Regions from separate parts of the Paraburkholderia sp. EG286B genome, predicted to be linked through region 1. Evidence: riboswitches for the same ligand, from Rfam matches in the RefSeq annotation. Region 1 holds a riboswitch; the other holds the start of a gene.
What was found. Region 1 has a riboswitch for ZMP and ZTP ahead of AB4Y42_RS39385 (tetrahydrofolate dehydrogenase/cyclohydrolase catalytic domain-containing protein). Riboswitches for the same ligand answer to the same signal wherever they lie in the genome.
Positions count from the first base shown of each region.

Region 2: it holds a riboswitch for ZMP and ZTP, as region 1 does, so the genes downstream of both, glyA (serine hydroxymethyltransferase) here and AB4Y42_RS39385 (tetrahydrofolate dehydrogenase/cyclohydrolase catalytic domain-containing protein) in region 1, are expected to answer to the same signal.

Region 1 is NZ_JBFRCF010000035.1:24,888-28,292, reverse strand. Features, by position in the region: gene AB4Y42_RS39390 (AIPR family protein) at 1-1,019, shown strand, start outside; gene AB4Y42_RS39385 (tetrahydrofolate dehydrogenase/cyclohydrolase catalytic domain-containing protein) at 1,228-2,076, opposite strand; ZMP/ZTP riboswitch at 2,245-2,327, opposite strand.
Region 2 is NZ_JBFRCF010000004.1:235,414-238,818, forward strand. Features, by position in the region: gene tolQ (protein TolQ) at 1-91, opposite strand, end outside; gene ybgC (tol-pal system-associated acyl-CoA thioesterase) at 246-740, opposite strand; gene ydfG (bifunctional NADP-dependent 3-hydroxy acid dehydrogenase/3-hydroxypropionate dehydrogenase YdfG) at 809-1,555, opposite strand; ZMP/ZTP riboswitch at 1,716-1,853, shown strand; gene glyA (serine hydroxymethyltransferase) at 2,014-3,261, shown strand; gene nrdR (transcriptional regulator NrdR) at 3,277-3,405, shown strand, end outside.

The sequences.
Region 1 (3,405 bases):
CTGATGGAAATCTCCGCGAATCTGTATTCGAGGAAAATGTCAGATCGTTCCTTGGGAGTGGCAACGACGTCAATGCGGCTATAAAAAATACTCTGCAGAATGCCGAAAAAAAATCTCTATTCTCCGTCTTAAACAATGGAATTACCGTCGTCGCACCGGAATTGACTCTAACGCCAAACACCAAGGAACTGCAGCTTGCAAATTATCAAGTTATCAACGGTTGTCAAACAAGCAGTACGCTGCATGAAAATAAATTACTTTTGACTGACTCTGTGAATGTTGTCGTAAAATTCATAGAGTCACCAGAGAATGACGCATCCAGTGACATTATAGCTGCGACAAACAGCCAATCAGATATACCAAAAGAAGCATTCTTTGGGCTTCGCGGAAAAGCGAAGTTAGTGCAGAAGTATTTCAAGATTCAGAATCAAGAGCGCGCACAAGAGAATCATATTCATTTCGAGCGGCGACAGGGTGAATTCAAAAACGTGGGTTATCAGTCGACCCGAATTTTCGACGTTCGTGAAGTTGCACGGTGCTATGCCGCTATGTTTCTTGATCTTCCGCATAATTCGGCTAGATACGTTGCCAAGATATTCTCAGCTAGTGACGGAGATAATTTATTCCGTGAGGGCGATCATGAGGCTTATTACTATGCCGCATGTTTGGCGCTATACAAATATCAGACGCTGATTAACGGCCGGAAGATTGGCGCGCAAAACTACGTTAAGGCGCGGTGGCATGTAATACAGCTTTTCAAATGGCTATGCGTTGGCGAGATGGATACTCCGGCTTCTAATTCAAAAAAAGCGGAGAGCTATGCATTAAAATTGATCGAGGCATTGAATTCTGAGGCGAAGTCTTACATTAAGACTTTTGAACGCTGCCAAAAAATCATCGATGATTTGGGTTTTCCCACAGATGATGAACTCAAGCGCGCTCGATTTGCTCAAGAAACCATGACCGCAGCACGCCAAGTGCTTGCGAAGAAGGGTAAAGCAGTTAGGAAACAAGGATAAGAAAACGCTGCGGAGCGGGAGGCCGCCGTTACTGCGAGGCATCGCAGGAGTACGCGATTGGCGACCCGCTCCATATGAGAAGAGCGGGAGTTGCGTTGTTGCTTGTTTTCCGCGTCGGAGCCGAAGGTGTCATAGACCCGACAGCTGCCCGATGCAATGAGCCGTAGCCGACCCCCAAGCGGTCGCCCGAGCCGCCTCGAGCGGACCTTCAGGCACTCCCCGCCGCGCGCTCTGCTGCTGTTACCGTCTGTGAGATGAGCGTTGAGATCGTCATCGGGCCGACGCCCCCCGGAACGGGAGTCACTGCAGCACATCGATCCAGCAGGCCGCCGGCGTCAATGTCCCCTATGCCGCCGACGTGGTATCCCGCATCGATGACGATAGCCCCGTCACTGATCCACTCTCCCGGAATGAATCCGGGCTTTCCTACCGCGCCAACGATGAGTTCCGCGCGCCGAACCTCCGCTTCAAGATTGACGGTCTTCGAGTGGCACAACGTAACCGTCGCGTTGGCATTGGACAACATCAGGGCCATCGGCTTTCCGAGGATCGGGCTGCGCCCCACGATAACGGCCCGCATGCCTGACACACCGATCCGGTAGTGCGAAAGCAGACGCATGATTCCAGCGGGAGTGGCAGAGCCGAAAGCGGGCTCGCCGAGCGCCATCAATCCGAAGCCGTGGCTGGTCACGCCATCGACGTCTTTCGCAACAGCGATCCGGTCGAAGCAGGCGCGTTCGTCGACATGACCCGGCACCGGATGCTGGAGCAGGATGCCGTGGACCTCCGGATCAGCGTTCAGCTGGTCGATTTCTGACAGGACGTCTCCGGTTGTCGCGGAGGAGGGCAGCGTGATCGCGCGCGAGTCCATGCCGACCCGGCGGCACGCATTGCCTTTCATGCGCACATAGGTCGCTGACGAAGGGTCATCGCCCACGAGGATCGTTGCCAGTACCGGCGTCTGGCCGCCGTTCCATGTCTTGAGCGCAGCGACGCGTTCAGACAATTCGCATTCGTGGAGCGCGGCCAGTTTCCTGCCATCAAGCAAAGTCGTCATGCGACCTCCCGCTGCGGAAATCCAGTCACCGCCTGTCCAGAAACAGGCGCATGCAGGGCAACGCATCCGAAGGTCGGGAAAGCCGGTGAGCGTGGTTCACACGGTAGAGAAGGCAGGCATAAAACGGAGATGCGGGCATTGATCATTGGAGGTCTCCAGAACGGACGATCACGATGCCCAGGCGAACGGCGGCGCTAAGTCTACGCTCCCCGATGGTGCTCCATCCGTTCTCGCCAGTCACGTAGATGCCATATCTTACCGCACCCCCGGGATCGCGACCGGTTCAGTCCGGCACAACGGGAGCCGCGACTGGAGAGCCGGCGGGCGTGGCAGTCCGGTCGCTGCCACCGGTCGTACGCTTCCCGCGTCGCCGCGGTTTGCAGGTCAGGTGGGTGCACGGGGTGTGCAGCATTGCCGCGATAAGCGGCGTTATCCCGGCTTGGCGAAGAATGTGCTCAGAGTCTTGACGGAATATTTGGCCTACTATTGTCGCTAACGTGCATCCGGGAGAGTCGCTATGGGGACGATAGCGGAAGACGAATATGAATGTTTCACATGCTACGTTCATTTCAAGGGGAGGGTGTTCAGTATTGCTCGACAACGGGAGCGCGTGCACTTCGGAAAAGAACTCCCTGAAGTCGAAACTGTCGATGCGGACGGTCTGGAGTGCTACTGTTCCAATGTTTGTTTGGAAAAACGCCGCGATAGGGTGATGGCGAAAGAGGGCGTACCGATTCGGTACCCGGACATAGGTCCTGTCGAAAGTTGTGCCAAGTGCGGCGGCCTAGTTGATACGGCTGAGTTCCATCTCGCTTACCTTGAGGACGAGTTCTTCGATGAAGGTATGTGCGGTACGAGAACGATCAGCGTTAAGTATCTGGCGGTTCTGTAGTCGGTGCCGGCCGCGGGGGATTTTGCGATCAGCGTGCGAACGCGTCGTAGATTTGTCTGCTAAGGAGACGCAGTAGCGAGAAGCGGGCGCCTCACAACGTTCAGGGAGCTAGATTATCGGCAGCAGACACGATATCGGCTGCAGTTTTGAATAAACGATCGCCGTATTGCGGGAATGTTGTTTAACCGCTCGCTATTCCCGGGAAAGTTGCTTGATGGGAGGTGGGCGACCTGTAAATGCAAGTTGTTGGCTACTACCGCGGAGTAAAAATAGCAAGACGCTGACGAAACCGAGGCAGAGAAGGGGCCTATATGCACAATTGCTTGGTGTAGGTGAGCATATTTACCGAGGGCAGCCATTCGGCTGAAGTTTGGTGGCAGTGGGCGTAGTATTGATGCGACGGGATGCGCGCATATAGCGCAAAACTGACAATCGAT
Region 2 (3,405 bases), on a different contig from region 1:
ACATGAGCAGAAGAAGCCCCATCACCGCCTGTGCCAGTATGCTCGCATTAAGAACGAGAGAAATGATCGACAGATCTTGTGTAGTGTTCATATAGGTTCGTTGTGACGTCCCGAAAGGGGCGAGCGGCTGCAAGACAACGCAAGGCTTCCTGTAGGCGGTTGGGAAGCTCTCGCGCCGTCGCGGCCGAACCCTGCTTGGTCCTGCATTGACCGGCGCGAGTTCACTGGCGTCGTATCAACGGTAATTACTGCACTGCCGTTGACACGGCGTACAGGTCTTTCTGGGGTCCACGTTGCAAGGCTTCATGAACGGGGGCCGGAATGGGTGCGGGCCGCATGGCCGTGCTGTCGACGCAGGCGACACGAATGGTGCCCGTGGCGAGCAGCGTGTTCTCGCGCCACGCTTCCTGCATGAAGTCGACCGAGGCGCGGCCCAGCTTCTCGACGCGGCTTACGGTGGTGACGACGTCGTCGAGGCGCGCGGGCGAACGGTAGTCGAGCGCGGTGCTGCGCACGACGAAGAGCACGCCCGTTTCCTCGGCGAGCCGACGCTGATCGACGCCGCACGCGCGCAGCCATTCGGTGCGCGCGCGTTCGAAGAACTTCAGGTAATTCGCGTAAAACACGATGCCACCGGCGTCGGTGTCCTCGTAGTAGACGCGCACCGGCCACGTAAAGCCGCGCCCGGCCGGTGACGACGCCGCGTCCGGCTTGCTGGTGGAATTTTCCATGCCGCGCATTCTACCGGAACGCGAGGCCCCTACGTCTTTCGTACGACTGACGTAAGTATTAAATTTGTAAGGTAATTTTAGCCGCGGTGGATACTGGTGCCGGCGAACGTCTGGGCCACGGGCATCAGTTCGATCGTGTTGATGTTGACGTGCGCGGGGCGCGTGGCGATCCAGTAGATCGAATCGGCGATGTCCTCGGCCGTGAGCGGCTGCACGTCCTTGTAGACGCCGGCCGCCCGGGTGTCGTCGCCGCGAAAGCGCACGTTCGAGAACTCGGTGCCGCCGCACAGGCCAGGCTCGATGTCGGTCACGCGCAGTGCCGTGCCCGCGAGGTCTGCGCGCAGGTTCAGGCTGAACTGGCGCACGAACGCCTTGGTCGCGCCATAGACGTTGCCGCCCGCATACGGCCAGCGGCCCGCCACCGAACCGAGGTTGAAAATATGGCCGCGGTTGCGCTCGACCATGCCGGGCAAAAACGCGTGAGTGACCTGCACGAGGCCCGTGCAGTTGGTGTCGATCATGGTTTCCCACTCGTCGAGGTCGGCCTTCTGCGCCGGCTCCACGCCGAGCGCGAGGCCGGCGTTGTTGACCAGCACGTCGATGCCGGCGAACCCGGGCGGCAGCGCGCCGGGCGCAGCTTCGACCGCCGCGCGGTCGCGCACGTCGAGCTCGATGGGCAGCAGGGCGTCGCCGAGTTCGGCGGCGAGGGCGTCGAGGCGGTCCTTGCGGCGAGCGGTGGCGACGACGCGATGGCCGCCCTTCACGAAGGCCCGGGCGATGGCGGCGCCGAATCCTGCGGAAGCGCCGGTGACGAAAACGATCATGGTGGCTCTTTGGTCTATAGAAGGCGAGAAAAGGGGAGAGCCTACTTGCAATGCCGCATTGCGGCAAGAAAGGGACAGTACGCGCACGGGCCGCATGGCTACGGGCGCACTGGGGGCGGGCGGTTGCCTATTCCCGGCCGTTCCAATAAACTAACGCGCTCAATCCCTGCGTGACTGGCGATAGGGTTCCGGAACGGCGGCATTGGCGGTAGCCATGCGCTCGTTATTGGGGACCCAAGGTGGAACGACCCACCGTGAAGCGCAGGGTGCCGTTTTGCCGTTCGCCTGGGCAGCCTGATTTCGCGCGCTTTCGTTTGCGCTGCGGAGGCTGTCCTGCCTCGCGTGTGCGGCACCTCCTTCCGCCACGTCAAGGCTGGCCTCTTCGCCAGCAGCGCCGCGTACCCGCTACGCGTTCCGCGCGAGACCCGGTCAACCTGAACACACTTAACGGAATCCGTATGTTTGACAGAGCCGAAAGCACCATCGCCAACGTCGATCCCGAACTCTTCAAGGCGATCGAACTCGAGAACCGCCGCCAGGAAGAGCACATCGAGCTCATCGCGTCGGAAAACTACACCTCGCCCGCGGTCATGGCCGCGCAGGGCTCGCAGCTCACCAACAAGTACGCCGAAGGCTACCCCGGTAAGCGCTATTACGGCGGCTGCGAAAACGTGGATATCGTCGAGCAGCTCGCGATCGACCGCGTGAAGCAGCTGTTCGGCGCCGAAGCCGCGAACGTTCAGCCGAACTCGGGCTCGCAGGCCAACCAGGGCGTGTTCTTCGCCGTGCTCAAGCCGGGCGACACCATCATGGGCATGAGCCTCGCCGAAGGCGGCCACCTCACGCACGGCATGGCGCTGAACATGAGCGGCAAGTGGTTCAACGTCGTGAGCTACGGCCTCGACGCCAAGGAAGACATCGACTACGAAGCACTCGAAAAGCGCGCGCACGAGACCAAGCCGAAGCTGATCATCGCCGGTGCGTCGGCATTCGCGCTGCGTATCGACTTCGAGCGCATCGCCAAGGTTGCCAAGGCGGTCGGCGCGTACTTCATGGTCGACATGGCGCACTACGCGGGCCTGATCGCCGCCGGCGTCTACCCGAACCCGGTGCCGCACGCTGACTTCGTCACCACGACCACGCACAAGAGCCTGCGCGGCCCGCGCGGCGGCGTGATCCTGATGAAGGCGGAGTTCGAGAAGCAGATCAACTCGGCCATCTTCCCGGGCATCCAGGGCGGTCCGCTCATGCACGTCATTGCCGGCAAGGCCGTGGCGTTCAAGGAAGCGCTCTCGCCGGAATTCAAGACCTACCAGCAGCAAGTGGTCGACAACGCGCGCGTGCTGGCGGAAACGCTGGTCAAGCGCGGTCTGCGCATCGTTTCGGGCCGCACGGAAAGCCACGTGATGCTGGTGGACTTGCGCGCCAAGAACATCACCGGCAAGGCGGCGGAAGCCGTGCTCGGCACCGCGCACATCACGGTCAACAAGAACGCGATCCCGAACGACCCGGAAAAGCCGTTCGTGACGAGCGGTATCCGTCTCGGTTCGCCGGCCATGACGACGCGCGGCTTCGGCGTGAAGGAAGCCGAGCAGGTGGGCAACCTGATTGCCGACGTGCTCGACAATCCGGAAGACGCCGCGACGATCGAGCGCGTGAAGGCGCAGGTCGCCGAGCTGACGAAGCGTTTCCCGGTTTACCGCTAAGCCACGCGATAACCCATGCGCTGCCCCTTTTGCCGGCACGAAGACACGCAGGTCGTCGACTCGCGCGTGTCCGAAGACGGCGCCGCGATCCGGCGCCGCCGCCGCTGCCCGGCCTGCGACAAGCGTTTCACGACGTACGAGCGG